3 regions of the Vibrio sp. V31_P5A7T61 genome follow, and region 1 is predicted to be linked to each of the others. Evidence: predicted binding sites of a transcription regulator. Region 1 holds the regulator's gene; each other region holds the start of a gene.
The links. Region 1 encodes MetJ, which represses methionine synthesis genes. Its sites were predicted from a motif close to TTAGACNTNTANANGTCTAA; they were not measured.
Positions count from the first base shown of each region.

Region 2: the regulator MetJ is predicted to act here: its motif matches at 3,348-3,367, upstream of metN (methionine ABC transporter ATP-binding protein MetN).
Region 3: the regulator MetJ is predicted to act here: its motif matches at 7,202-7,221, upstream of metA (homoserine O-acetyltransferase MetA).

Region 1 covers NZ_WXWI01000057.1:24,872-34,843, forward strand. The annotation lists gene CAG58_RS12340 (O-succinylhomoserine (thiol)-lyase) at 1-1,021, opposite strand, end outside; gene metJ (met regulon transcriptional regulator MetJ) at 1,220-1,537, shown strand; gene CAG58_RS12350 (malic enzyme-like NAD(P)-binding protein) at 1,605-2,891, opposite strand; gene rpmE (50S ribosomal protein L31) at 3,115-3,333, opposite strand; gene priA (primosomal protein N') at 3,579-5,780, shown strand; gene cytR (DNA-binding transcriptional regulator CytR) at 6,093-7,094, shown strand; gene CAG58_RS12370 (SPOR domain-containing protein) at 7,215-7,757, shown strand; gene hslV (ATP-dependent protease subunit HslV) at 7,946-8,500, shown strand; gene hslU (HslU--HslV peptidase ATPase subunit) at 8,539-9,870, shown strand; gene CAG58_RS12385 (1,4-dihydroxy-2-naphthoate polyprenyltransferase) at 9,957-9,972, shown strand, end outside.
Region 2 covers NZ_WXWI01000033.1:35,152-45,123, reverse strand. The annotation lists gene CAG58_RS07750 (Zn-ribbon-containing protein) at 1-629, shown strand, start outside; gene CAG58_RS07745 (MetQ/NlpA family lipoprotein) at 726-1,529, opposite strand; gene CAG58_RS07740 (methionine ABC transporter permease) at 1,557-2,234, opposite strand; gene metN (methionine ABC transporter ATP-binding protein MetN) at 2,224-3,258, opposite strand; gene gmhB (D-glycero-beta-D-manno-heptose 1,7-bisphosphate 7-phosphatase) at 3,524-4,096, shown strand; gene treR (trehalose operon repressor TreR) at 4,096-5,049, shown strand; gene treB (PTS trehalose transporter subunit IIBC) at 5,393-6,817, shown strand; gene treC (alpha,alpha-phosphotrehalase) at 6,879-8,564, shown strand; tRNA gene CAG58_RS07710 (tRNA-Tyr) at 8,714-8,798, opposite strand; tRNA gene CAG58_RS07705 (tRNA-Tyr) at 8,889-8,973, opposite strand; tRNA gene CAG58_RS07700 (tRNA-Tyr) at 9,058-9,142, opposite strand; gene CAG58_RS07695 (efflux RND transporter periplasmic adaptor subunit) at 9,554-9,972, shown strand, end outside.
Region 3 covers NZ_WXWI01000025.1:166,175-176,146, reverse strand. The annotation lists gene CAG58_RS05715 (DUF2726 domain-containing protein) at 1-239, opposite strand, end outside; gene CAG58_RS05710 (chemotaxis protein) at 299-1,270, opposite strand; gene CAG58_RS05705 (hypothetical protein) at 1,741-1,974, shown strand; gene CAG58_RS05700 (TolC family protein) at 2,096-3,538, shown strand; gene CAG58_RS05695 (HlyD family secretion protein) at 3,535-4,509, shown strand; gene CAG58_RS05690 (ABC transporter permease) at 4,514-5,677, shown strand; gene CAG58_RS05685 (ABC transporter permease) at 5,664-6,812, shown strand; gene metA (homoserine O-acetyltransferase MetA) at 7,240-8,181, shown strand; gene pilW (type IV pilus biogenesis/stability protein PilW) at 8,444-9,166, shown strand; gene CAG58_RS05670 (hypothetical protein) at 9,167-9,391, opposite strand; gene CAG58_RS05665 (M48 metallopeptidase family protein) at 9,517-9,972, opposite strand, start outside.

The sequences.
Region 1 (9,972 bases):
TTGAGGCGGGATGGCAAATTAAGCTTTCGACGCCACCTAACGATTCCGCTAGCGAAAACAGACCTAATGCACCGACAAAGTGTTTGAGTTGTTCAAAGGTGCCTGCAAATTCAAAACTGAGCATGGCACCAAAGCCACTTTGTTGCTGTTTCGCAATCTCATGGCCGGGATGGCTGACCAAGCTAGGGTGATAAATTTGCCCAACCAGAGGTTGAGTTTGTAGGTAAGCGAGTACTTGTTGTGCGCTCTCTTCGTGAACGCGCATCCGGGCTGATAAGGTTCGTAAGCCACGCAAGGTCATATAACTATCAAACGGTGTGCCGGTTGAACCAAGGCAATTTCCCCACCACGCTAATAGTTCGCCATGCTCGGCTATGCGGCTGATGATGACGCCACCAATCACATCAGAATGCCCATTGAGGTACTTGGTGGTGGAGTGAATGACAAAATCCGCCCCTAAGGAGATAGGTTGCTGATAAATAGGAGTTAAAAACGTATTGTCTACGGCGACTAACGTATTGGCTGCTTTGGCTTGTTGGCAGAGCTGCTGAATATCGACCACTCGTACTAAAGGGTTAGAAGGGGTTTCGATCAGCAGCAGTTTGGGCTTGAGCGTTAACGCCTTACTCACCGCAGTCGGATCCGATTGATCAATAAACAAGACTTTGAAATCACCTTTTTTCGCTCGTGAGTTGAGCAGTCGATAGGTACCGCCATAACAGTCATGAGGAGCGACAATCCACTCTTGAGGAGACAAAAAGGTCGAAATCCACAGATTGATAGCCGAGGTTCCACAGTTGGTGACAATCGCCGCTTGCCCCCCTTCGAGATCCGCTAGGGTTTGCTCTAGTAAGCTACGGTTTGGGTTACCAGAGCGGGTATAATCATAGGTAGGCACTTCACCGAAGGCAGGAAAGCCAAAGTTAGTCGATAGATAGATCGGTGGTACCACCGCATGATATTGGCTGTCCGATTCTATTCCTGTGCGAACCGCAATGGTGGCGGGTTGGCGAGTGGTCATAGTGGCTTCCTTTCTGAATCTACAATAAATGGGCTAACGGCAGAGGGGATCTCATCGTCAATAGAGTCACACTTTACTGATCAAAAAAGAAGACGTCAACACATCTAGATGTCTATATGTCTTTGCTTATGGCAGTAAATCCCGCTAAAATTAGGGACTTTGATTAGTAGACTCAAATTCACACAACGAAGGTGCGCAATGGCAGACTGGAATGGCGATTATATTAGCCCCTACGCGGAGCATGGTAAAAAGAGTGAGCAGGTAAAAAAAATCACGGTATCCATTCCGTTGAAGGTACTCAAAGTGCTTACTGATGAAAGAACTCGCCGACAAATCAACAATTTACGTCACGCTACCAACAGTGAATTATTGTGTGAAGCTTTTCTGCATGCGTATACCGGTCAACCTTTACCGACCGATGAGGATTTACGTAAAGACAGGCCGGATGATATTCCAAGTGAAGCTAAAGCCTTGATGACCGCAATGGGTATTGAGTTTGAAGCGTACGATGACTGAATAATGCCCATAAAAAAACCTAGCTACGCTAGGTTTTTTTAGATCAAGGGTCGCTATAAGGTCATCATTAACGACTATTTTCTGCCATATAATTTTCTGGCATGTCGATACGGGCAACACCTGACTCGACGGCGGCTTGAGCGACCGCTTTGGCGACTCGTGGTAGTAAGCGTGGGTCCATTGGTTTTGGAATAATATAATCAGTACCATAGCTAAGCTTTTCAACCCCAGCCGCTTTGAGTACTTCACTTGGGATCGGCTCTTTGGCTAATTGACGAATTGCATCGACAGCGGCAAGTTTCATTGCATCATTAATTTCGCTGGCGCGAACGTCCAATGCACCACGGAAAATAAATGGGAAACACAGCACATTATTCACTTGGTTAGGGTAATCGCTGCGCCCAGTACCGAGGATTAAATCGTTTCTCACCTGATGAGCCAATTCAGGTTTAATTTCCGGATCGGGGTTGGAGCAAGCAAAAACAACGGGTTTATCGGCCATTAATGCCAGGGCTTCTGGTGGTAATAAATTCGGGCCAGAAACCCCAAGGAATAAATCGGCACCGGCAATCACATCTTCCAAAGTGCGCTTATCGGTATTGTTGGCAAACAATTGCTTGTATTCGTTTAAATCGTCACGGCGGGTATGAATGACGCCTTGGCGATCCAGCATGTAAATTTTTTCACGCATCGCCCCGCATTTAATCAACAGTTCCATACAAGCGACCGCTGCGGCGCCCGCACCCAGACAAACAATAATACATTCATTGAGTTGTTTGCCTTGCAGCTCAATCGCGTTGAGCATTCCTGCGGCCGTTACAATCGCGGTGCCGTGTTGATCATCATGGAAGACAGGGATATCACAGCGCTCGATGAGGCGGCGTTCAATTTCAAAGCAATCTGGCGCTTTAATATCTTCTAAATTGATCCCGCCAAAGGTGTCGGCGATGTTGGCAACGGTATCGACAAACTCATCGATAGTGCGATGTTTGACTTCGATGTCGATCGAATCAAGACCAGCAAAGCGTTTAAAGAGTAGCGCTTTACCTTCCATTACCGGCTTTGATGCCATCGGACCAAGATTACCTAAACCAAGAATTGCGGTGCCATTCGAAATGACGGCAACCGTATTGCCTTTGGCGGTGTACTTGTACACGTTATCAGGTTGTTGGGCGATTTCACGTACCGGTTCTGCCACGCCTGGGCTATAGGCAAGCGCAAGGTCACTGGCTGAATCGGCCGGCTTGGTTAAGGCAATGCCAATTTTACCTGGAGTCGGTAGTGCATGGTAATCAAGAGCGCGTTGGCGAAATGCTTCTTGTGGCGAGAGGTCTTGGCGATGATCATCAGACATAGGGGGAGCTTCTCTTATAATGTTATCAACGAAACTATGATTCTAAAGGATGTCGATTGAGCTGCCTAGGTGGGATTGCGATCACAAACCATCAAATCGGTAAGATGAAGACTGATAAGACCAGATGAGCGTCAAATAAGACAAAGCAGAGAGCAATAACATGAACACATAAAAAAAGAACGCCGGAGCGTTCTCTTTTAATAATCTTCGCGTGAAGTAAGGATTACTTCTTGCTGGATAGAGCACCGAAACGCTTGTTGAAGCGATCAACGCGGCCACCAGTGTCAACGATACGTTGCTTACCAGTGTAGAATGGGTGGCATTTGTCACATACGTCAAGGTAGATGCTTTCTTTAGCAAGCGTTGACTTAAATGTGAAAGCATTGCCGCAAGAGCAAGTTGCGCTGACTTCTTTGTATTCTGGGTGGATACCAGCTTTCATGGGATAACCTCAAATGTAGGCCGCGTCGCTATCCGGATCAATGCCGGACACCACACGTAATGTTAATGATAATATGCAGATGCTAAACCGATTTGCCAAGCATCTTTAAGGCGCGATATATTAATGAATCCACGCCATGGGATCAACTGCTTTCGGCGCTATTTTCACCACTTTTGTTGGTCGAATTTCTGGTTGTCATCCAGTAGACTGTGTTTTCTGCTCCTTTTTATTGCTAACGGATGGTTATGCGCCCCACTATTGCTCGTGTTGCTTTACCGGTTCCTCTTGATAAATCCTTCGATTATTTGATTGCTGACGGTGTGTGTCCTGTGGTTGGCGGACGGGTTTCGGTTCCGTTTGGTCGCCAAACCTTAGTGGGGATTGTCATTGCTCTCGTGTCTGAATCCGATTTTCCTTTGCATCAATTGAAATCGCTGCATGCGGTATTAGATACACAGCCGTTATGGCCAGAAACACTCTATGGGTTATTGCAGTGGTGCAGTCAATATTACCATTACCCTCTGGGAGAAACCCTAGCTAACGCGATGCCAAGTGCGTTGCGTAAAGGCAAAGCGGCGCAATTTGCGGTGACTAAGGAGTGGCGACTGACTGAGCAAGGGCGCAATCAACTACTCCAAGGCTTTGGTCGTGCCATCAAGCAGGCCAAGGTTATGCAGTTATTGCAAGCGGGGCCCGTTTCTCATCAGACCATGTTGGATGAAGCGGTATCAAGTAGCACGCTAAATACTCTGCTTGATAAGCAATGGATAGAAGTGCTTGAGCAAGCTCCGCAGATCGTACCTTGGCCTTCTGATGTTGAAGCTCGGGTTGATAAACCGAAATTAAACCCAGAGCAGGCGATTGCGATTGCGACGGTGAACAGTCAGCCGGGCTTTGGGTGCTACTTGTTGCAAGGCGTCACGGGGTCAGGTAAGACCGAAGTGTACTTAAATTTGATCAAGCCTGTTTTGGAACAAGGCAAACAAGCCTTGGTGTTAGTGCCAGAAATTGGCTTGACGCCACAAACGATTCAACGTTTTCGTCAACGTTTTACCGTGCCCGTGGTCGTGATTCACTCGGGATTAAATGACACGGAGCGTCTTAATGCTTGGTTAGCAGCACGGGATAAAGCGGCGGGGATTATTATTGGTACTCGTTCGGCCTTATTGACCCCTTTTGCTGATCTCGGGATTATTATTGTTGATGAAGAACATGATACATCTTATAAGCAGCAAGATAGCTTGCGTTATCACGCGCGCGATGTTGCGGTCATGCGAGCCAATCTTGAGCAAGTGGCGATTGTCCTCGGCTCGGCAACTCCGGCTTTAGAAACGCTGCATAATGCGTTGAGTGGAAAATATTATCATCTGCAACTGACTGAGCGAGCGGGGCACGCCGTGCCCACGAAAAATCGAGTGCTGGATATTAAAGGTGAGTATTTAGAGAGCGGACTCTCTGCGCCGTTGATAGCCGAAATGCGTCGTCATTTACAGCAAGGCAATCAAGTCTTGTTGTTTCTTAATCGACGTGGTTTTTCTCCCGCCTTGATGTGCCATGAATGTGGTTGGATTGCCGATTGTCAGCGCTGTGATGCTTATTACACCTATCATCAACACAGTAACGAGGTCCGTTGTCATCATTGTGGCTCGCAACGTCCGGTGATTCAGCACTGTCAAAGTTGTGGCTCACATCAATTAGTGACCGTTGGCGTTGGGACTGAGCAACTTGAGCAGCAGCTTGCTCAGTTATTTTCTGATTATCGCACCATTCGTATTGATCGAGACAGCACTAGGCGTAAAGGCAGTTTAGAAGCTGCGTTGACCGCCATCCACAATAATCAGTATCAAATTTTGATTGGTACGCAAATGTTGGCCAAAGGGCACCATTTTCCCAATGTAACCTTAGTCGCGCTGTTGGATGTGGATGGTTCTTTGTACAGCAGTGATTTTCGTGCCCCAGAGCGCTTGGCACAGTTATTCATTCAAGTTGCTGGCCGCGCGGGAAGGGCAAGTAAGCCAGGGGAAGTGGTTTTGCAAACTCATCATCCTGAGCACAGCTTATTACAAGCGCTACTGCATAAGGGATACGATCATTTTGCTCGAACCGCTCTGGCTGAGCGGCACGTCGCTCAACTTCCGCCCTACACCTATTTAACGCTGTTTCGCGCTGAAGCGAATCAGTCATCGGTGGTAGAAACCTTCTTAAGGCAAGTTCGGCAAACCTTACAAGTTCATCCGTTGTTTGATCAAGCCTGCGTGGTACTTGGGCCAACGCCTGCACCACTGGCTAAGCGAGCGGGTAAGCACCGTTGGCAACTGTTACTACAAACCCCTTCACGTAGCACGATGCAGGCGATATTAACCAGTTCAAAAACGGCTATTCAGTTGTTGCCTTTAGCCAATAAAGTGCGTTGGTCTTTGGATATTGAGCCGCAAGATTTGAGTTAAATCTCTCCCCTCACTCGCTTGATGCTTATTGAAAGTAGGGCTGACTGAGCGCTGTTTTTTAGGGGTTCTAAATAGCAGTGAGTTTTATTTGCGCAACTAAAATCACTTGCTGTGATCGATGTCATATTTGTAATGCAAAAAATGTTACTTAAGCCGTAACTTTCTCTATGGAAAGAAATAAACTAGGGGCACTATACGTTCAGTGAATCGTTTTCGTCGACCATGTTATGACTTTACGACGAAGGGAGTCGTTTTACCGACAACGTTTATTCGGCTTAGGTATTGAGAGAAAATAGAGAGGGTTAAGAATTTATGGCGACAATGAAGGACGTTGCCCAGTTGGCAGGTGTCTCTACCGCGACGGTATCTCGTGCGTTGATGAATCCTGAGAAAGTATCCACCACCACTCGTAAACGAGTGGAAGAAGCGGTACTTGAAGCTGGCTACTCCCCCAACTCTTTAGCGCGAAATCTGCGCCGTAATGAATCAAAAACCATTGTGGTGATCGTGCCCGATATTTGTGACCCTTATTACACCGAGATCATTCGTGGTATCGAAGATGTGGCGATGGAGCATGGGTATTTGGTGCTGCTGGGTGACAGTGGTCAACAAAAGAAGCGTGAAAGCTCGTTTGTGAACTTAGTCTTCACCAAGCAAGCCGACGGTATGTTATTGCTTGGTGCTGATCTGCCGTTTGATGTCAGTAAAGCGGAACAGAAAAATCTGCCACCGATGGTGATGGCCTGTGAATATGCCCCAGAGTTAGAACTGCCGACGGTACATATTGATAACCTTACCTCAGCATTTGAGGCGGTGAACTACCTCACTCAGATGGGACATAAAAAAATTGCTCAAATCAGCGGGCCAGTAGGTGCTGTGTTGTGTGAATTTCGTCAGCAAGGTTACCAGCAAGCACTGCGTAGAGCTGGATTGATGAAAAACCCAACCTATACCGTTGTTGGTGACTTCTCTTTTGAATCCGGTGCTAAAGCGGTACGGCAGTTATTAGCACTATCTGAGCCACCAAGTGCGATTTTTTGTCATAATGACGCGATGGCGATTGGGGCAATGCAAGAGGCGAAACGCTTAGGTTTACGAGTTCCGCAAGATTTATCCGTTGTGGGGTTTGATGATATTCAGTTTTCTCAGTATTGCGATCCACCGTTAACGACGATTTGCCAGCCACGCTATGAAATTGGCCGACAAACGATGTTGATGATGCTTGAATTACTGCGAGGTCGAGATGTTCAGGCCGGATCACGGTTGTTAGAAACTCATCTGGTAGTGAGATCCAGCGCCGCGCCGCCAAGGTAAATATTGCCCTGACTGAGCGGGTTTGCAGAAGATAACCAGCGTTGCTTACATATTGACGCTGTTATCCGACGGCAAACTCCTTTACCATGGAGCTACAATTGTCAGCGTTTGAATTGAATCGTGGCTAATAAAGATTATGTAAGAAGGGGTCGTAGTCCAAAGAAGCCGACCGCAAAAACAACAACGCGCCGAAAACCTTGGCGCAGTGGATTGATCGCGTTAATCCTCCTCAGTGGCTTTGCTTATGGATTGTATTGGCTCAACCAGAAACCTGAGCCGCCCGCACCACCAGTCAAAACCGTTTCTCCGGTTAAACCTGCGACGCCACCTGCGCGAGTGATCCCGCCACCACCGACGGAAAAGTGGGACTATGTGCAGAGTCTGCCTCAGCGTGAAATTGAAGTCACCGCTAAAGAGCAGCAACTGTCGGAGATCCCGTACATCATGCAGTGTGGGGCATTTAAAACCTTGCAACAAGCGGAAGCGCGTAAGGTCGAGATTGCTTTTCAAGGGCTGAAGAGCAACATCCGCAAAACTGAAAATAGCAGTTGGTTTCGAGTGGTGTTAGGACCATATCCATTAAAACGAGATGCTGAGCGAGATCGCCACCGTTTACAACGCGCTAAAATTGAGCCTTGTGCGATATGGAAAGAATCACAATAAACAGAATTTAGGCGATTCAACCTTTCAAGATGGCTAACGAGTCACTTTCTCTCGCTCTTCTTCGTAAGAGGAGAGAAAACGGCCGCGTTGGCCTTTTTTCTGCATTCCGTTTCTCCTTACCTTGAAATCGTTTTTCCGCATCCTCATATACCTTAAACACCCTAGTGAAATAATAAAGAGGTCCTCACGTGACTACCATTGTATCTGTACGTCGTGATAATAAAGTTGTGATTGCCGGAGACGGCCAAGTCTCGCTTGGCAATACCGTAATGAAGGGTAATGCGCGCAAGGTTCGTCGTTTATACAACAATAAAGTTCTGGCCGGATTCGCTGGTGGTACCGCAGATGCCTTCACGCTATTCGAGCGTTTTGAAAGTAAGTTGCAAATGCACCAAGGTCATTTGACCAAAGCAGCGGTTGAGCTTGCTAAAGATTGGCGTAGTGATCGTGCTTTGCGTCGTTTGGAAGCGATTTTAGCGGTTGCTGATGAAACCACATCGTTGATCATTACTGGTAATGGCGATGTGGTGCAGCCAGAACACGATCTGATTGCGATTGGTTCTGGTGGTAATTATGCTCAAGCCGCAGCACTCGCGTTGTTGGAAAACACTCAATTAGACGCGCGTGAAATTGCTGAAAAAGCGTTAAATATTGCTGGCAATATTTGTGTATTTACCAACCACCATCACACCATTGAAGAACTAGAAATACCAGCCGCATTATTGCCTGAAAAGAACGCATAATCTGGTGTGAACTCTGTACTGAATGTAAGGAATTGATGATGTCTGAAATGACGCCTCGTGAAATTGTTCACGAACTAAACCGCCATATTATCGGTCAAGAGAAAGCCAAACGTGCTGTAGCGATTGCATTACGTAACCGCTGGCGCCGTATGCAACTTGAAGAAAGTTTACGGGTCGAAGTGACACCGAAAAACATTCTGATGATCGGCCCAACAGGGGTGGGTAAAACAGAAATTGCTCGCCGCTTAGCTAAGCTAGCCAATGCACCGTTTATCAAAGTAGAAGCGACGAAATTTACCGAAGTGGGTTATGTTGGTAAAGAAGTCGAAAGTATTATCCGTGATTTGACCGATGTGGCGGTTAAATTAACCCATCAACAGGCGATGGAAAAGGTTAAGTTTCGTGCTGAAGAATTGGCCGAAGAAAGGGTACTTGACGCCCTTTTGCCTCCTGCGCGCGATGCGTGGGGAGAGTCAGAAAAAACCGAGCAGTCATCGACCACTCGCCAAGTGTTTCGTAAAAAACTTCGTGAAGGCCAGTTAGACGATAAAGAGATTGAAATTAACGTTGCCGTACCGCAAATGGGCGTTGAGATTATGGCTCCTCCAGGTATGGAAGAGATGACCAATCAGCTGCAAGGGTTGTTTCAAAATCTCGCAGGTGATACCAAGAAAAAGCGTAAACTGAAAATCAAAGAAGCTTTAAAAGCCTTGGTTGAAGAAGAGGCCGCTAAACTGGTTAATCAAGAAGAGTTGAAAGAGCAAGCCATCTACAACGTTGAAAATAACGGCATCGTGTTTATCGATGAAATTGATAAAATTTGTAAGCGTGGTGAAAGCTCTGGTCCGGATGTGTCTCGTGAAGGGGTACAGCGTGATTTATTACCACTGATTGAAGGAAGTACCGTTTCAACTAAGCACGGTATGGTAAGAACCGATCATATTTTGTTTATCGCTTCGGGTGCCTTCCAAGTGGCTAAACCTTCGGATTTAATTCCAGAGCTGCAAGGTCGTTTACCGATTCGTGTTGAGTTAGAAGCGTTATCGAGTCATGATTTCAAACGTATTCTTACCGAACCGAAAGCGTCTTTAACTGAGCAATATATCGCGTTGATGAAGACCGAACAGGTCGATATCAGCTTTACTGAAGATGGCATTAAACAAATTGCCGAAGCCGCGTGGCAAGTCAATGAAAGCACAGAAAATATTGGTGCACGACGTTTGCATACCGTGATGGAGCGTTTGATGGATGAGATCTCTTATGAAGCGACAGAGCGTCCGGGTAGTCAAATGGTGATTGATGGTGACTACGTGCATGACCGCCTTAGTGAATTGGTGGAAGACGAGGATCTTAGCCGCTTTATCTTATAAATTACTAGCCCACCGCACTGGTGGGCTTTTTTATCGCCCTCGTTTGCGCGTATACTCAGCGCACTGTTTTGTCATTGCTATTTATTATGAATAACTCTTTAC
Region 2 (9,972 bases), on a different contig from region 1:
TGTGCCCAGAACAAGATAGTTTGCACCCGAAATACCATTCAGATTTTGTCAAAGCTTGTTTGCATCGCTTATCGGAGGCTTGTTTACTGGCGCCTAAAGTGCGTTTGCTTGGCCGTGATATTAACTCAGAACAAGCAGCAGATATCGAGCCACCGAGTTGGCAGGTGCTATACACCACTTATGTGCATACTTGCTCGCCACTCCGTAGCGGCGATACCTTATTGCCTATTCCTTTGTATCGTAATCCGCCTACCTTTAATGGTGACCATAAAGCGGTGATCAAATGGCAAACGGAATGGCAAGCTTGTGATGAAATTCAGATGGCAGGAGGCTGCAAAGCTGAACACGCCGCGCTGCATGAGCTGTGTGATATTGATAGCGATCTGTTTCGTCGTGGTTGGGATTTACGGGGACGTATCGAGTATTTAACCAAGATCCCGACCTATTACTATCAGTACCGAGTGGGTGGAACGAGCTTAGCCGATGAGCAAACTCGTCCTTGTCCTAAGTGTGGCGGCGCGTGGTTACTGGATGAGCCTATCCATGAGATTTTCCATTTTAAATGCGATGACTGCAAAATCGTTTCTAATCTCTCTTGGGATCATTTGAAAAATGAGCCCGTCGCTTGATCCTAATGGCGAGCATTGACTGATGACCGCTAATAAAAAAGAGACCAGCCAGTGGCGGTCTCTTTTTTGTCGTGCATTTTCAGTAGTGTTGGTCAGTTACCAGCCTTTGACTGCGCCACCATGGAAAATTTCTGAGGCGGCTTTATACACTTCGTCAGTTTGATAGGCTTTGAGGAAGTTTTGTACGTTCTCAGCATTAACATTATCTTGACGAGCAACCAGTAGGTTCACGTAAGGTGAGTTTTTATCTTCGACAAAAATACCGTCTTTTTCAGGGGTAAGATTAATCGAGCTGGCGTAAGTGGTGTTAATGATGGCTAGTGCGACATCATCCAAAGCGCGAGGTAGCTGAGCGGCGTCCAGTTCCATAATGCGCAGGTTTTTCGGATTGTCAGTGATATCACGCACGGTCGCAAGTAGGCCAATATCATCACGTAAGGTGATTAAACCTTGTTGTTGTAGCAGCAATAGAGAGCGACCTAAATTGGTTGGGTCATTGGGCACCGCGACTCGTGAGCCAGTAGCTAATTCATCAAGAGTGGTGATTTGTTTTGAATAGCCAGCGATAGGATAAACAAAAGTGTTACCAACAATCGCTAGCTTATAGCCGCGATCGGCAATTTGACGATCTAAATAAGGTTTATGTTGAAATGCGTTAGCATCAATCGAACCATCGTTAAGCGCAGCGTTTGGGGTAACATAATCAGAAAACGTTACCAGCTGGACTTCAAGGTTATAGCGTTCTTTAGCGACGCGAGCCGCCACTTCCGCCACTTGTTCTTCAGCACCGGCAATCACGCCAACTTTGATTTTGTTCATGTCGACCGCTTTTTCGCCGCATCCCGTTAATACAATAGCCGCGGCAGCAATCGCCAATAAACCTTTAAGTGAAAACTTCATTATTATCTCCTTGTTATATAAACATTATTATCTATGATCAACGCGGCGCACTAAGTGGTCACCAACCGATTGAGTAATTTGTACCAAAATAATGAGCATGATGACGGTGACGGTCATTATGGTGACGTCGTAGCGATGAAAGCCATAACGAATCGCCACATCACCTAAACCGCCGCCTCCCACGGTGCCTGCCATGGCTGAGTAGCTGACTAAGGTCACCAAGGTGATGGTTACCGAGTTTAAAATGGTTGGCATCGCCTCTGGTAACAGGACTTTACGAATAATTTGTAAAGGCGTTGCGCCGATGGCTTGCGCCGCTTCAACCAGTCCGCTTGGCACTTCAATTAATGCTCCTTCAATTAAACGGGCAACAAAAGGAATCGCACCGATGGTTAAAGGGACAATTGCCGCAGTGGTGCCAATGAAAGTGCCGACCAGCATTTTGGTGATAGGAATAATTGCCACCATCAACACCAAAAACGGAATCGAGCGGCCAATATTGACGATAGCGCCAAGGACGCGATTGAGCTTGGTATTTTCCAATAATCCGCCTTGTTTGGTGGTATGCAAAATAACTCCGAGTGGGATACCAATGGCAAAACCAATAATGCCCGCGACTGCCACCATATAAATGGTTTGCCAAGTGGCGCTGAGTAGTAAATCACCATTAAAAGCGATCCAGTCGATAATCGTATTAAAGGACATAACCAAGCACCTCAACTTTTACATTATTGTCGCGAAGATAATCTATCGCCGCTGCAGCATTATCATCATCACCGAAAATTTCTGCGACCATCATGCCAAATTTCACCCCGCCAGCGTAATCGAGATCAGAACTTAAGATACTGACGTCAATATTAAATTTACGGGCGATTTGTGACATTAATGGCGCGTCAACAGTGGCTCCTGTGAATTCCAAGCGCACTAACGGATAGCTTCCAGCCACACGAGTCGGTTGTAAGCGAGCCTGATAATCTTCAGGAATAGACAGATCTAACGTTGAGCGAATAAATTGATGGGCTAATTGGGTTTTAGGATGTGCGAAAATATCGCCTACCGTGCCTTTTTCCACCAATTCGCCATCACCGATGATCGCCACTTGGTGACAAATGCTTTTCACGACATCCATTTCATGGGTAATAAGTAAAATTGTGATATTCAGTTTGCGGTTAATTTCTTTCAGCAGCTCTAAAATCGATTGAGTTGTCGCCGGGTCAAGCGCACTGGTGGCTTCATCACATAACAGCACTTTGGGTTCGCAAGCCAGTGCGCGAGCAATCGCCACACGCTGCTTCTGGCCGCCACTTAAATTGGCAGGATAGGTATGACGTTTATCCGCTAAACCGACGAGTGTTAGTAGCTCGCTAACTTTGTGCTCAATATGCTCATGGGTATGATTAGCCAGCTCTAATGGTAGAGCAATATTATCGAACACGGTGCGGGATGAAAGCAGATTAAAGTGCTGGAAAATCATCCCAATATTGCGTCTGGCTTGGCCTAATTGCTGATTCGTTAACTGAGTTAAATCAATCCCATCAACAATCACACGTCCACTGGTCGGTTTTTCTAATAGGTTAACGCAACGGATGAGAGTACTTTTCCCCGCTCCCGATGCGCCGATGACACCAAAAATCGTTCCTTGGCTAATCTCTAGATCAATGTTTTTCAAAGCGTGAATAGCTTTATCACCCTGATGAAAGACTTTATTAACTTGATGAAGTTGAATCATAAACGAAACCCGTATCGAGATAGGCGCATACACCTGAACTGTCCTTTGATTTGATGCTATGAGTTCTCGCTTTTTAAGTCAATAGATATTTTTACGTCTAGACGTCTAAATTGCCGTGAAATAAAAGTAATCAACTTAACGACTCATTAAGGAAGGAATAGTTGAAGTGCTGACGTTACTGGCAGTGATGCAATACTTTTGCGTGTAGCATCTTGAGTATAGTTGAGTATAATTCTTAGCAAATACATCCTAAGAGAGCAATATTTTGGCGAAACCTGCTGTGTTTTTGGATCGTGATGGTGTGATTAATGTCGATCATGGTTATGTGCACGATGAGCACGATTTTCATTTCATCGAAGGGGTCTTCACTGCGGCAAAGCAGTTAAAAGAGATGGGTTACTTATTGGTACTGGTGACCAACCAATCAGGGATAGCTCGTGGATTGTTTAGTGAAGATCGCTTTCTCTCTTTAACGCAATGGATGGATTGGAACTTTGTCGATCATGGTGTCGAGCTGGATGGTATCTATTATTGTCCACATCATCCAGAACATGGCGTTGAGCCTTATCGTCAAGAGTGTGATTGTCGTAAGCCTAAGCCGGGAATGTTGCTTTCTGCACGCGACTTTCTAAAAATAGACATGGCGAACTCAGTGATGATTGGTGATAAAGCGGAAGATATGATGGCTGCTCAAGCGGCAGACGTTGGGCGGAAAATTTTAGTGCGTACTGGTAAAGCGATTACTCCACAAGGTGAAGCCTTGGCTGAGGTTGTGTTGGAGAGTATTGCCGATGTGCCTGCTTATTTGGCAGCTCAATCGTTGGTGGCAAAGGATTAATGGCTAAAAAACTGACCATAACCGACATTGCTCGCCTTTCAGGTGTCGGTAAATCGACGGTATCTCGGGTATTAACCAATGATCCGAAAGTAAAACCTGAAACTCGGCAACGAGTCGAGCAGGTGATTGCCGAGTGCGGTTATGTACCTTCGAAGTCCGCTCAGTCGATGCGTGGCGGCAGTCAAAAAGTGGTGGGGGTGATTATTTCCCGCTTAGATTCGCCATCAGAAAATCGTTCGATCAGCAGTATGTTACAGGTGCTGTATGCGCACGGTTATGATGTGGTGATCATGGAGAGCCAATTTAATCGTGATAAAACCCGTGAGCATCTCAACGTACTTGAAAAGCGTAATGTCGATGGTGTGATTGTTTTTGGCTTTACGGATATTGATTTAGCGTCATTAGCAGAGTGGCAAGATAAAGCGGTGTTGGTTGCCATGGATCATGATTCCATTTCTTCGATTAATTACGACCATCAAGCTTTAATTGAAGCAGCCTTAACCCATCTTAAGCATAAAGGATTAACCAATATTGCGTTTATTGGCGTTAATCCAAAAGATAAAACAACCGGTTTAATGCGCTTACAAGCTTATCTGAATTGGTGCCAACAGCAGGGTATCGAAGCCAGATTTGAAACTGGTGAGCTACACCATGAAAGCGCTTATCAGTTGGTTGATAACGTTTTAAATGCTCATACTGAGGCCATTGTCTGTGCCAGTGATACTTTGGCTTTGGGCGTCATTAAGCGCTTACAAGAGCAGCAGCGTGATGACATTGTTGTAACGGGTGTCGGTGGTAATGAGCTGCTGTCTTTTTTATTTCCTAACATCTATAGCGTTGATCCGGGTTATCGTCAGGCTGGCAAGCAAGCCGCAGAGCTACTCATTAAGCACTTATCTGGTGAGTTAACCGAACCGGTACATTTAACTCAACCCCCCGCTTATTTTAGATAACGCCATGAGTGTTGGGCTTTCTAGGTGATCTGAAAACTCTTCTTAATTATCAGTGGGTTATTCTTCATTTTTCGTTAACTCTGTATGGTCAGAGTTAACGTGTTTTATCCCCACTTTCTTTTAACGCGACGACCTTTGTTAACCTAGCGACCACTGCAAATTCTTTGGATGTTGCGTATCTCTTTTACTATTGATGATTCGATTGTTTGTGATCGCTTTCAATTAATGGGATTGTTCCCATTTTGGTTTTTCATTCATTGTGTCATTATTCAATCAGATTTGGGATTGTTCCCACAGTAAGTTCAACTATTATAAGTAAAAACCAAATAGGGTGGATAAGGGTATGGGTAAGATAGTCAAACAAGACGTGGTACGTCTTATTGAGCTGATCGGCGGTAATGAAAATATTGCCAGTGTCAGCCACTGCTTAACTCGCTTACGTTTTGTATTAAACGATACTGAAAAAGCCGACATTAAGCAGATTGAAACCATTGGTATGGTCAAAGGTTGCTTTACTAATGCGGGGCAGTTTCAAGTAGTGATTGGTACTGAGGTTGACGAGGTTTATAAAATCTTGCTGCAACTGACGGGTAAATCAGAAGCGTCAAAAGACGATGCCAAACTTGCCGCGCGTAAAAATATGAATGCGTTAGAGCGTGGTATTTCCCATTTAGCTGAAATCTTTGTCCCTCTATTACCAGCGATCATCACCGGTGGTTTGATTTTAGGTTTCCGCAATGTGATTGGCGACATCAAGATGTTTGATGGCCAAACATTAACTGAAATTAGCCAGTTTTGGGCCAGTGTCCATGCCTTTTTATGGTTAATTGGTGAAGCGATTTTCTTCTTCTTACCGGTCGGGGTGTGTTGGTCGACGGTCAAGAAACTCGGTGGGACACCGATTTTGGGGATTACCCTTGGGGTAACCTTGGTTTCTCCGCAATTGATGAACGCCTATCTGATCGGTACTCAAGTACCAGAAGTGTGGGATTTTGGCTGGTTTGCGATTGAAAAAGTCGGCTACCAAGCTCAGGTTATTCCTGCCATTCTTGCTGGGGTGGTGTTGGCCTTTATTGAAACCAATCTCAAACGCATTATTCCTGCTTATTTGTATTTAGTCGTTGTTCCTTTTGTATCGATTATTCTGGCGGTGATTTTAGCACATGCATTCATTGGCCCATTTGGACGTGTGATTGGTGATGGGGTAGCGTTTGCGGCTAAAGCGGCGATGACGGGCGATTTTGCAGTGTTAGGCTCAATGGTGTTTGGCTTCCTCTATGCACCACTGGTGATCACCGGGATTCACCACACCACTAACGCGGTTGATTTACAACTTATGCAGCAACTCGGTGGTACACCGATTTGGCCACTGATTGCTCTTTCTAATATTGCTCAAGCATCTGCTGTGGTTGGCATTATCATTATCAGTAAGAAACATGGTGAACGCGATATTTCAGTGCCAGCGGCAATTTCCGCTTATCTTGGTGTGACTGAACCTGCGATGTACGGTATCAACCTCAAGTATAAATTCCCAATGTTGAGCGCGATGATTGGTAGTGCACTAGCTGCGGCAATTTGTGGTAGTGCTGGCGTTATGGCTAATGGCATCGGCGTTGGTGGCTTGCCAGGTATTCTCTCCATTCAACCGCAATATTGGCTGACTTTCTTAGTCGCGATGGTGGTGGCGATTATCGTTCCGGCTGCCTTGACCTTAGTGATGTACAAGCGTGCGTTAGCCAAAGGCGAATTAGAAGTCAGTAAAGCGTAACTAGCATTTTTAGAGTGGCTGATTGGCCACTCTGTTGATTATTTTGGTAAGTGAGTAAGTTATGAGTGCAGTTAATCAAGATCCGTTATGGTGGAAAACCGCCACCATCTATCAAATTTATCCGAAAAGCTTTTGCGATAGTGGCAATAAAGGCACTGGCGATATTCCGGGTATTATTTCTAAGCTCGATTATTTGCAGAAATTAGGCATCGATGCCATCTGGTTAACGCCGGTTTATCAATCGCCGATGATCGATAATGGTTATGATATTGCCGATTATTACGCCATTAACCTCGATTTTGGCACCATGGCTGACTTTGATCAGCTATTAGAACAGGCGCATCAGCGTGGTATTCGTATCATTATGGATATCGTGGTTAACCATACCTCCACGGATCATGCATGGTTTCAATCGGCTCTGGGTGATAAAAATAGTCCTTATCGTGATTACTATATTTGGCATGATCCGGTCGAGGGTGGTGTCCCCAATAATTGGCAATCAAAGTTTGGCGGCAGTGCGTGGGCGCTCGATAAAGCGACCAATCAATATTATCTCCACCTATTTGCTGAGCAGCAGGCGGATTTAAACTGGGAAAACCCTCAGGTTCGCCAAGAAGTCAAAGATGTGATTGCATTCTGGGCTGAAAAAGGCGTTGATGGATTTCGCTTAGATGTGATTAATTTAATCTCTAAGCAGCAGGATTTTCCTAATGATCAACAAGGGGATGGTCGCCGTTTTTATACCGATGGTCCACGGGTTCATGAGTACCTGCAAGAGATCAGCCGCGATGTATTCCAGCGTTATGGCAGCGTAACGGTGGGTGAAATGTCATCAACGACTTTAGAGCATTGCCAGCAATATTCTTCGTTAGACGGTAAAGAGCTGTCGATGGTATTTAATTTCCATCACCTTAAAGCCGATTATCTCAATGGTGAAAAGTGGACTAAAGCGCCGTTTGATTTTCTGCAATTGAAGCAAATTTTCAATCATTGGCAGACGGGGTTAAATGGTCAAGGCTGGGGAGCGCTATTTTGGTGTAACCACGATCAACCGCGGGTGGTTAGCCGTTTGGGCAATGACAGCCAATATCGGGTTGAATCAGCGAAAATGTTGGCGGCCTCGATTCATATGATGCAAGGGACTCCTTATGTCTATCAAGGGGAAGAGATTGGCATGACTAACCCTGGTTACACTTCCATTGAGCAGTATCGCGATGTGGAAAGCACCAATATGTATAACATTATGGTTAATCAGCAAGGGGTTAGTGATCAAGAGATGTTGGTGATTTTGGCGCAAAAATCTCGTGATAATTCTCGCACGCCGATGCAGTGGAACAGTCAAGCCTACGCTGGGTTTAGCCAAGGTCAGCCTTGGCTAGAAGTGGCGAGTAATTATCCACAGATCAATGCTGAACAAGCGCTGGCCGATAAAAATTCGGTGTTTTACTTTTATCAACGTTTGATTGAATTACGTAAAACCGTACCAGTCATCACCCATGGTGATTATCGAGATCTCTTGCCGTCACATCCGGCTATCTTTGCGTATCAACGCCAAGATGATCAGCAAATCCTGTTGTGTATCAATAACTACTACGATCAAGAAGAAGAGTGGGTGTTACCGGATGAGTTACCATTAGAAAATGCTCGTTATCTATTAGGTAATTATGCCGGTATTGAGCAGCAATCGGTATTAGCACATCAAGTTCTCCGTCCTTACGAAACGCGAGTGATAGTGATTGATCGATAATCCTGATTGAGTCTGTTTTAAGATTCGATGTTTGGCTTCACGTTTAATAATGTGAAGCCTTTTTTATTATCTGAAAGTCTACCTGCTAGAGGGGATAGTATGGATTGAAGATACAAAAAAGCCTGCTCTCTGAGCAGGCTTAATCAATATGGTGGAGGGGGACGGATTCGAACCATCGAAGGCGGAGCCGGCAGATTTACAGTCTGCTCCCTTTGGCCACTCGGGAACCCCTCCAAGGGGTTTACGGATAACGTATTCGTTATCACGTCACTTAACTGACGTTTTCCCAACGCATCAATCAAGGATTTCTCTTACGAGAGAATATGGTGGAGGGGGACGGATTCGAACCATCGAAGGCGGAGCCGGCAGATTTACAGTCTGCTCCCTTTGGCCACTCGGGAACCCCTCCAGGGGTTTACGGATAACGTATTCGTTATCACGTCACTGACGTTTTCCCAACGCATCAATCAAGGATTTCTCTTGCGAGAGAATATGGTGGAGGGGGACGGATTCGAACCATCGAAGGCGGAGCCGGCAGATTTACAGTCTGCTCCCTTTGGCCACTCGGGAACCCCTCCAAGGGTTTACGGATTAATTCGATTCAATCCGAGGCTGAATCGACGTTTTCCCAACGCATCGCTCAGCTGCGGAGCGCATATTATCAAACTCGGCCTTACTGTAAACCCTTTTTTGATGATTTTGAATTGAATGCTGGCTTTTTGGGCAGAACATGGCAGATATTAAGGTTTATCTTCATTATGCTTAGTTTGCTTATGTTGTGATGGTGTAAGCCATCATCTTGCTCTCAAAGCCCTTATTAATGATGTTTATCGTCAATCATCAAAGTATTGCGAACGTTAGCGCCTCTATTCTAAGTTTACTCACACGAGTAAACTTACCGTTTTTAAAAGTATCTTTACGTTACTTGACGTTTATTGTTCTTAGAAACGGTTACAATGGAATCAGTAACTTATTACCTGAACCTGATCATGAAAAAAATATCGCTACTTGTTGCTTTGTTATTCATCTCATTGCCGACTTTTTCGACTATGGCTTCTGCCCCCATGGCGACGCCTGTGGTGATTGAGTCGGTACAAGTACATCAAATTTCTCAACGTTTATCGTTAATTGGTAAATTAGTGGCTGATCAATCGATAAGTATTTCGGCCGAGGCGGCTGGACGAATCGATAGCATCATGGTTAAAAGCAATCAGTTGGTTAAAAAAGATCAATTGCTGATGACATTACACGATGCTAAAGCTCAAGCCGCCGTCAGCGAAGCGCAAGCTTATTTGCGTGATGAACAGCGTAAACTCGCGGAATATGAGCGCTTAGTGCAACGTAATGCGATTACACAAACCGAGCTGGACGCTCAACGCTCGAGTGTTGATATTGCTCAAGCAAGACT
Region 3 (9,972 bases), on a different contig from region 1:
TTTTTGTTCTTCAATGGTTTGGGCATAACAGCATGGGTCATGCTTACTTTTGCCAGCACAATACCGTGCTCACCGACGGCAGCTCTTAATGCATTAAAAAAGGTACTTTCTGCGGCATTCAGTAACGGGCCACTTTTTTTGTAAGTGTAATCTTTACTATCATCATTACGAATTAAATATTTTTGAATGAATAGAAAAAAACCAACCAAAAGAGCAACTATAATAAAGACGTTCGCCATAGTACCTATTCTTTATCTATACAACGCTAACGAGAAGCTTATCGCTATATTGATTATTATTAAAAAATAAAACTATCCATCAAACCGACCATCTTACCAATTTCAGGTTTAGTGATAGTGTCGTTAGCACCTAGAGCAAGCGCTTTAGCTCGGTTATCATCGCTCATTAATGATGAGAACATGATGATTGGTGTTTGGTTATATGCTTCATTCTCACGTAACCGTTTGACTAAATGCATCCCATCCATACGCGGCATTTCTACATCAGTCACGATGGCATTTACCAACTCACTAACGGAGGTATTCTCTTCTTTGGCCACACGCTGAATATCCATTAGCTTTTCGTACGCTTCTCCCCCATCTTTACAAGCAATCACGTTATAACCAGCTGAACTCAGCGTTTCTTGAATCATACTACGAATAAATGCCGAATCATCGACTACCATGATCGTTTTAGCATTGCGTTTGCTGACCATTTTCTGATTTAAATCAATCGAACGATCCATTTTAACATCGTATTTACCCATACTTAATTCTGGGTTGATGTCAGCAATGATTTTCTCAAAATCTAAAATCATGATCAGCTTTTTGTCTTTACGGACGACGGCAACGACACAGTCTTGCTCACCAGCTTCTAAAAATTGACTCGGTGACTCAACATCATTCCACGAAATACGGTGAATTCGACTAATACTGTCAATTAAAAATCCGTTTGTCATACGGTTAAAATCGGTCACTATAACGTATTTGTTCTTAATATCTGGGCGAGTGGGAACACCAAGCCAACCAGCAAGATCGACTAAGGGTGTTAATATTTCCCGAGAAGAAAAGACCCCTATCATGTGAGGCTGTGCATTGGGATAATCGGTGGTTTCAGGTACACGAATGACTTCTCGTACTTTGGCAACGTTAATCCCGTAGTAACAGGTTTTCGTCTCACCACTAGGCAATAGTTTTTCTAGATGGAATTCAATAATTTCCAGCTCATTAGTACCACTTTCTAATAAAATTGTATTATTTGGATTGCTCATAATCATTCACATCTTTTCGGCAAAGCGTTAAGTTCGTTCCTTTTTGTAGTATATACGCAAGTCGTCCAAAGAAAATGATAATGGGGTAGATTGTTTATTTAATTTGTTATCTATACCCAATTACCAAGAAAAAAGTCTCTCGTTAATCCGCCATGGCTCCCTTAAACCGTGCTATTGCCAGCAAGTCTATGAATATAGATGAGTAGTTGTAAAAGAAGCACCACAGAACCAATGATTAACCCACTAAAATGGGAAAAATCACACCTCAATAGAAACTCTTTTGCATATCAATATGTGACATCGATCACTTATAATGTCGCTTATTTTTTACTCAACAGGTACGTTCTTCTATATACTGATAAGTGCAGTGAGGTGTTAAATCATCAATCATTCCCTACTCATCATAATCATTTAAATAGATTAGGAACGATTGACTTATCTCATTTTACATCGTCAGGAGGAAAGTCATTATGGAAAAAGATGCTTTAGGTATATGCCTTTCACGAGACATGCTAAGCGAGCATCTTCTGTCAACGTTTACTCATGTTCGGGCTTACGAACTGGCGGTAGAAAACGATGAACAAGTCCGCGTATTATTCGCTTTTCCACAAATGTCGGGCAAGGATGTGCTCACTACGATGCAAGGCACGAAAAAATTGATTTGGCGAGCGGATTTCTTCTGTCCCCATTTCCCTCATCGATAAATCAAAGCTGATTCGTTACCACGAATCAGCTTTGAACTCTTGTTACAACAAAACACTACTCTCTCGAAAAAAAACTCGCTACTATAGAGTAATCACTCTAAATCGAACTCTGAACGGTAACATGAAGCTAAAAACCATTACTTTGACGTTGTGCTCGTTGCTGGGTAGTGCTTCTGTCCATGCCATGCCGATTTCGTTTCAGCAAGCTTGGGATATTTTGCAGCAAAGCAACCACTCATTAGCCGCCGAACGAGCCAGTGTGGAGCACTATCAGCACCTCCAAGATTCTACGGCAAATCTTAATCTTCCTTCGGTTTCATTAGGAGCCAGCTATACTCGGCTTGATAAAGATGTCACTTTATCCGTACAACAAATTGTAGGCAGTAGCGGTGCTCACTTACCGACCTTGCCGCCGCAATTAAATCAATTGGGGCCTCTTATAAATCAATTGGGGTCTCTTAGCTCAACGATCACTGAACGTGATATTTTTAGTTCTTCGATTCGAGCGGTATGGCCTATTTTTACCGGTGGACGTATTACCGCCGCTCAAACGGCCGCTCAAGGCAGAAAAGAAGAAGCACAAAGTCAATTAGCGATGGTAACCCAAGCACGCTACGAAGATTTAGCCAAGTACTACTTTAGTGTGGTTTTAGCACGCGAAGTGTTACAAACTCGGCTTGCCGTTGAGCAAGGATTGACTCAGCATCGAGATAAGGCCCTTAAACTTGAGCAACAAGGTCAAATCGCTTTAGTTGAGCGTCTACAAGCCGAAGCTTCCCTTGATAAGGCAACGATTGATCGTAAAAAATCAGAAAAAGATTTAGATATTGCACAAAGTGCTTTAACTCAAATACTTAATCAACATCAGCCTGTTGAACCAAGTGGGCAGCTGTTTATTAACCAAAGCCTTCCTCCTTTGAGTGCTTTTATACAGCAAACCTTAGCAACCTATCCTGGCCTTGATCTGCTCAGCGCAAAAGAGAAACAAGCCAATAGCCTTATCAAGGCTGAGAAAGGGAAATACTACCCAGAGGTGTATCTATTTGGTAACTATAGCTTACATGAGGATGACTCATTAGCGGGCCAAATGAAACCCGATTGGCTCGTTGGAGTTGGCGTCAGTGTGCCTTTAATTGAAAATACTGGGCGTAGCCACCAAGTGAAAGCCGCCAATAGCTTAGTCTCACAAGTCCGTTCTTTGCGCGCCCAAGCAGAACAAGATTTAACGGTATTGGTTGAAAAAACCTATAAAGAAGCCGAACAAGCTCTAGAAGAAGCACAAGGGCTTAATTCAAGCTTACGCTTGGCACAAGAAAACTTATCATTACGTCAAAAAGCCTTTAATCAAGGTCTGGCCACTTCGCTTGACGTTGTCGATGCCGAACTTTATTTAGCCAGCATTAAAACTCAACAAGCCGTGGCTGGTTTTAACTATCTCATTTCTCTGAGTAAGCTTTTAGCCTTATCGAGTGAGATGCAAACTTTCTCTCATTATAAGCAGATGGCAGTTCCTTTAACGATGCTGCCCAATCACCTTGTCGATTCACAAAGGGAACCTTCATGAAAGCGGTTAAATCTTCTGTTATTGTAATTTCTGTCGTCGCCGCCGTCGCTTGGATAGGTTATAGCTTTTATCAAGCTTATCAGCCTCAACCCATTCGTCTCCAAGGACAAATTGAGTCTCAACAATACAGTATCTCATCCAAAGTGCCGGGACGTATTGATCAAGTCTTTGTTCGCAAAGGGGATCTCGTCAGCAAAGGTCAGCTAATTTTCACCATTCATAGTCCGGAAATCGAAGCTAAGTTAGAACAAGCGATGGCGGGGCAAAGAGCGGCTGGCGCATTAGCTCAAGAAGCGGAAACGGGTTCACGTAGCCAACAAATACAAGCAGCAAGAGACCAATGGCTAACCGCAAAAGCGGCGGCTGATCTGGCTGAAAAAACCTATTTACGAGTGAATAATCTCTTCGAGCAAGGCGTTGTTGCTGAGCAAAGACGAGATGAAGCCAATACTCAATGGCGTGCAGCCAGATACAGTGAAAATGCCGCTCTACAAATGTATGAAATGGCTAAAGAAGGGGCTCGTAAAGAGACCATACTCGCCGCTTCTGAAAATGAACGCATGGCCGCAGGTGCGGTGGCTGAAGTAGAAGCTTATGCCGCTGATACTCGCATTGAAAGCTGGTTTGATGGTGAAGTGTCTCAGGTGTTAATGCAAGCCGGTGAACTCGCACCACAAGGCTTTCCGGTTGTTACGGTTGTTGATCGCGCCGACTCTTGGGCTGTATTTAATGTCCGAGAAGATCTACTGCGCCACTTTGAACAAGGATCAACCTTCAAAGCATTCTTACCTGCGTTGGATAAGTATGTTGAATTTACCGTGACCCACATCGCAGTAATGGGAGACTTTGCTACTTGGCGATCAACCGATACTTCACAAGGTTTTGATTTAAGGACCTTTGAAGTTGAAGCTCGTCCCACACAACCCGTTGATGGGTTAAGAATGGGCATGAGTGTTGCTGTTGAGTTATAAGACCATGTCAAACCGTCTCCCTTCACAGTGGCAGTTGTTACGTCACGATCACTGGCTACTCTCATGTCTGACTTGGGTGCCCATTACTCTGGCGGCGCTATTATGGTGGATATTTTCCCAAGGTATCCTCCATAATTTACCGATAGGTGTGGTCGACCTATCACACAGCCAATTATCGCGGCAAATGGTTCGTCAACTGGATGCTACATCAACCTTATCGGTAACACGCCACTATCAAAGTGCCTCGGAAGCGAAACAAGCATTAATCTCAAGTGATATTTATGCTTACGTCGTTATTCCTACTCAGTTTGATAAAAGTATTTATCGTGGGGAGCAGCCTCAAGTCAGTACTTTTTACAATAGCCAATATATTTTGATTGGACGATTAATCAATTCAGCGGTTCTTCAAGCCCAAGGAACATTTAACGCTCAACTGGATGGAGCTAGAACCTTAGCAAAAGGCGATCAAACCCTGTTGAGCGCTTTGGGACAAGCGGTGCCTGTTCGAACTCAAGTGACTCCACTGTTTAATAAAAATAATCACTATGCTCAATTTTTAGTCTCTGCGGCGGTTCCTGCACTGTGGCAAATTTTTATCGTGGTCGCGACAATTTTAATTTTAACGGCAAATTATCGTGAATATGGTCTACAACGTTGGTTAGCGGCTCACCCTTTCCGAAACCTGAGTAAAACACTGGCTCCCTATTTTGTCATTTTCCTACTTCAGGGAATTGGATTTTTAATTTGGTTCTATCAAGCCATGCAATGGCCGATGCACGGTAGATTCTCAATCATCATTGTTGCTCAGATGGTGACTATTTTAGCTTGTATGATTATGGGCTGTTTTTTTTACTTTTTAACCCTTGACCCTGCTCGAGCTATGAGTTTTGCGGGTGCATTTACCGCACCGAGCTTTGCGTTTATGGGCGTCACTTTCCCTGCCTCAGATATGAGTAGCGTCGCGCTCGCTTGGCGAAGTTTGTTACCCATCAGTCATTATATTGAAGTGCAGATCAGCCAAGTCAATTATGGACTGAACGCTCAGCAGTCACTTCAGCATTTATGGCCAATGCTCGGTTACCTACTCCCTTTAGTGATCACGCTCGTGCTTATTAATAAACATCAAAGCAAAGAAACCGCGCTAAGGAGTAATCATGACTCTGTTTAATCTGTTCAAAGCCGAGTTAAAAGCGCTGATAACTAATCCTGTCGTGATGTTAACCATGATCGGTGGTGTGGTTTTTTATTCTTTTCTCTATCCATTACCGTATAGCCAACAAACCCCTCGTGAATTACCCATTACTGTAGTGAATTTAGATAAAAGCCAGACTAGCTATCAACTTGAGCGAATGGTTGATGCTACCCCACAGATAAAAATCATCCAGCGAAATCACTCGATCGTGGATGCCAAAGCAGCCTTTTTAGCTGGCGAAGTGAGTGGTATTTTGGTGATCCCTGAACATTTCTATAAAGATTTACTGCTCGGTAAAAGCCCAACGCTAGCCTATGCCGGAGACGCGGCGTACTTTCTGGTCTATGGCACGGTGGTAGAGGGATTGGTTCAAGCTGGTGGCACCTTATCAGCGAAAGCGAAAGTCGCGCGCTTGGTCGTCGATGGAGAGCCTTTGGGGCTCGCGATGGAACACTGGTCTGCACTACAATCGAATATGAAGCCGACTTTTAACCCTAAAATGGGTTATATCGATTACGTTGTGCCCGGTGTATTTGTGTTGATTTTGCATCAAACATTGATTATGGCGGTGGGATTAATGGTCGGTACTCAAAAACAGGGTAAAGGCTACTGGCAGCGCGTCTCTCCACTTCGACTGATTGCAATAAGAACACTGCTGTTTGTCGCCTGTTATTACCTCCTCAGTATGTATTACTTTGGAGCCAGTTTTAGTCGTTTAGGTATCAGTACTCTCGCCAATATGGGGCAATTGCTGACACTTTTATTACCCTTTTTATTGAGTGCTTGTTTTCTCGGTATCTGGCTTGGTGCGCTCGCCCCAAGGCGAGAGCTCGTCACCGTTGTCGTCTTAATCAGCTCGATGCCTTTAGTTTTCTCTTCTGGCTTTATTTGGCCACTAGAAGCGATTCCGCCCCCTATCACTTGGCTGGCCAGCCTATTTCCAAGCACCCCAGGAATACAAGGTTTTCTTGCTCTTAATCAAATGGGCGCGGAATGGTGGCAAATTGCACCACAATGGACACTGCTTTGGTTACAAACCTTAGGTTGGGGTTGGCTAGCGTGGTGGCAATACCGTCGAACCGGCAAAGGAAAACTCGCTCATCATGACTAACTAATCTCTACTCAGGATAATGAAAGTTCTACAAACTTTCTTATCCTGAGTTGGCATGAAATCATAAGAAGCAAAGAATGACTTCGGTGGCTTGAGCAGCCGACTAGCCCTTGTATTATCGCCATCGCTCCCCTGCTATACCCTTCCTACTTGAAGCTGCAGGAGTGTTGGCTACGTTTTGTTCCCCCCAATCATAGATTCTATCTATGATTGGGGGGACTCACTCACTTGCCGCCGACCTGCAACTCCAAGTTGTTTGGGTATACATGCATCTGTTATCGCTATTAATACGAGATCCTTCCTCTATCTTATTCCTTATCGAAGTTAAATAAATAACCATGATAGATATCACTTAGCTATCGACTTTTAAAGTTGCATAGGTTATAAGTCTAGAAGTATAGACGTCCATTAGCTTAGGGAGCAAGCCGTGCCAATTAAGATCCCCGATCAACTACCTGCAACCGATGTGCTACGCCAAGAAAACATCTTTGTTATGTCTGAATCTCGTGCATCGACACAAGGCATTCGACCTCTTAAGGTATTAATTTTAAACTTAATGCCCAAAAAAATTGAAACCGAGACACAGTTCTTACGACTGCTGTCTAATTCCCCTTTGCAAGTTGATATTGAGTTATTACGCATCGATGATCGTCCGAGTAGAAATACACCGGAAGCCCATCTTAATGCTTTCTATCGTCAATTTGATAAAGTCAGTCAACGCAATTTCGATGGCCTTATCATTACTGGCGCGCCGCTTGGATTGGTTCAATTTGAAAATGTCGCTTACTGGGATCATCTACAGCGCGTCATGAATTGGGCCAAACATCATGTCACTTCAACGTTATACATTTGTTGGGCTGCGCAAGCTGGGTTAAAGCTGTTGTATAACCTCCCCAAACGCACTCGAGAAGAAAAACTCTCTGGGGTTTATCAGCATGAGATTCATCAGCCTTTTCATCCTTTACTAAGAGGATTCGATGATACCTTCCTCGCTCCACACTCTCGTTATGCTGATTTCGCCGCTGATTATCTAGAGCAACATACCGATCTCGATCTGCTTGCAACATCAAGCATTGCAGGCGTTTATTTAGCGGCAACGAAAGATAAACGAAATGTATTTGTGACTGGCCACCCTGAGTATGATGCTGATACCCTACATCAAGAATATGTGCGAGATCTTGCCGAGGGTTTGCAACCGCCAATTCCACTCAATTATTATCCTGACAATAATCCAGATCAGCCACCACGGGCGAGCTGGCGAAGCCATGGACACTTATTATTTGCCAATTGGCTTAATTACTGTGTTTATCAACAAACGCCCTATGATCTTGAGCACTTTAGTGAAGATAAATTCACTAAAGACGATTAACACTACTTCCCCTCTTACCTTAGGCTAACTGAGTTTGCTAACTGACTCGCATCCTTGTCGGTTAGCCATTTTTCAAACCCCCAATCATTCTATTATAGACTCCACAACAACTTGAATTTACGGCTGTATTTGGGCTTCGCCAAGATCCTTTAATCACTCTGATGAGTTCTATCGATAATGTGATGGCAGAGAATCAGTGCGATGACACTACTGAACATTCGAGTAAAACAAATATCACAACGTCGCTGAATGGAGAAATGGCATGAAATTGGGAGCCGTATTAGGATTAGGGATCAGTGCCTTGTGGCTAAGTGGCTGCGTTACTATGACGGAACAGGGACAAGCAGAATTACGAAGTACTCCAATTGAAATGGCAGAATCAAGAATTGCGTTAGGGTTAGGTTATCTCGAACAAGGTAACCGAGTAAAAGCTCGGCAAAGCCTACAAAAAGCACTCCAACATGCACCGCACTATTACCGCGCTCAGCTCTCCATGGCGCACTACTTTGAAATAGTGGGAGAGAATGAAACGGCGCAGCAGCTTTATCAAACCGCATTAAGGGAGCACCCCAGAAATGGTAATGTGCTTAATAACTACGGTGCCTTTTTGTGTAAACAAGGGGAATATAGCCGAGCCGATCAATATTTTATGCGTGCCGTTGAGCAGCCTTACTATTATCTGATCCCCGCCAGCTATGAGAATGCAGGATTTTGCGCTTTAAAATCGGGCGATAAACAAAAAGCGCACTATTATTTCGAACGTTCGTTAGATCATGACCCTAATCGTGCTCGCTCAATCCTACAACTGGCTAAGTTGGAGATTGATAATGACCAATTTATTCCAGCACGGCTGCGTTTAATGAAGTTCCATCAACAATATGGATATCAAAAGACATCCTTAGAGCTATTGATTGAACTAGAAAAACGCAGCGGCAATCCTGCTTTAGAAAACAAATATCAGGCATTATTAGCAGAGCTGGTCTAACTATTTTTTGATGTTGGTAGGGCGGCCATCTTTGCCGCCTTTACGCTCGCGATAATTGACACGGCGCTGCTTTTTAACGGCTTTGGCACGTTCAATTTTCTTATATTCACGATAAGCAATACGAATAAACTTAATCAGCCCAGCTAAGAGTAGTAACCCAAAGACGGTCATAAAGGGCACGCAAAGCCACTCAGGTTGACATGGCAGATAGAAGTCGATGTCCATTTGTGGCCTCCTTAGATTTAGGCGCTATTTATACCTCTTATTGATTTATCGGCAGATAAGCCATATTCTTGACTCTCATGTCATTATACACGTAATTTATCTAAAATTTTCGCTTTCAGAACGACTTAACCTTGTTGAGCTCTCAATTCTAGTACCATCATGTATAGCCGAGCATCAAACTCTAACTGATGATAATTAGGCTCCATATGACAACACAGTTGGTAAAAAGCTTTATTGTGGTCTTTTTCACGTAAATGGGCCAACTCATGCACAACGAGCATACGTAATAAAGGCTCTGGTGCTTGTTTGAATGCACTAGCAATACGAATCTCATTTTTGGCTTTTATCTTGTTACCGTGCACCCGAGAAACATAACTATGTAGACCGAGCGCATTATTAATAAGATGAATTTTGCCATCGTACACCACTTTACTCAGCGGTGACGTCTTCTTCATATACTGATTTTTAATCGCCATCGTGTAGTTAAACAGCGCTTTTTCACTCTGGATAGCATGCCGCTCTGGGTAACGCTGCTCAAACCAAGGGATCAACTTATCTTGAGTGATTAATTGTTGAATTTG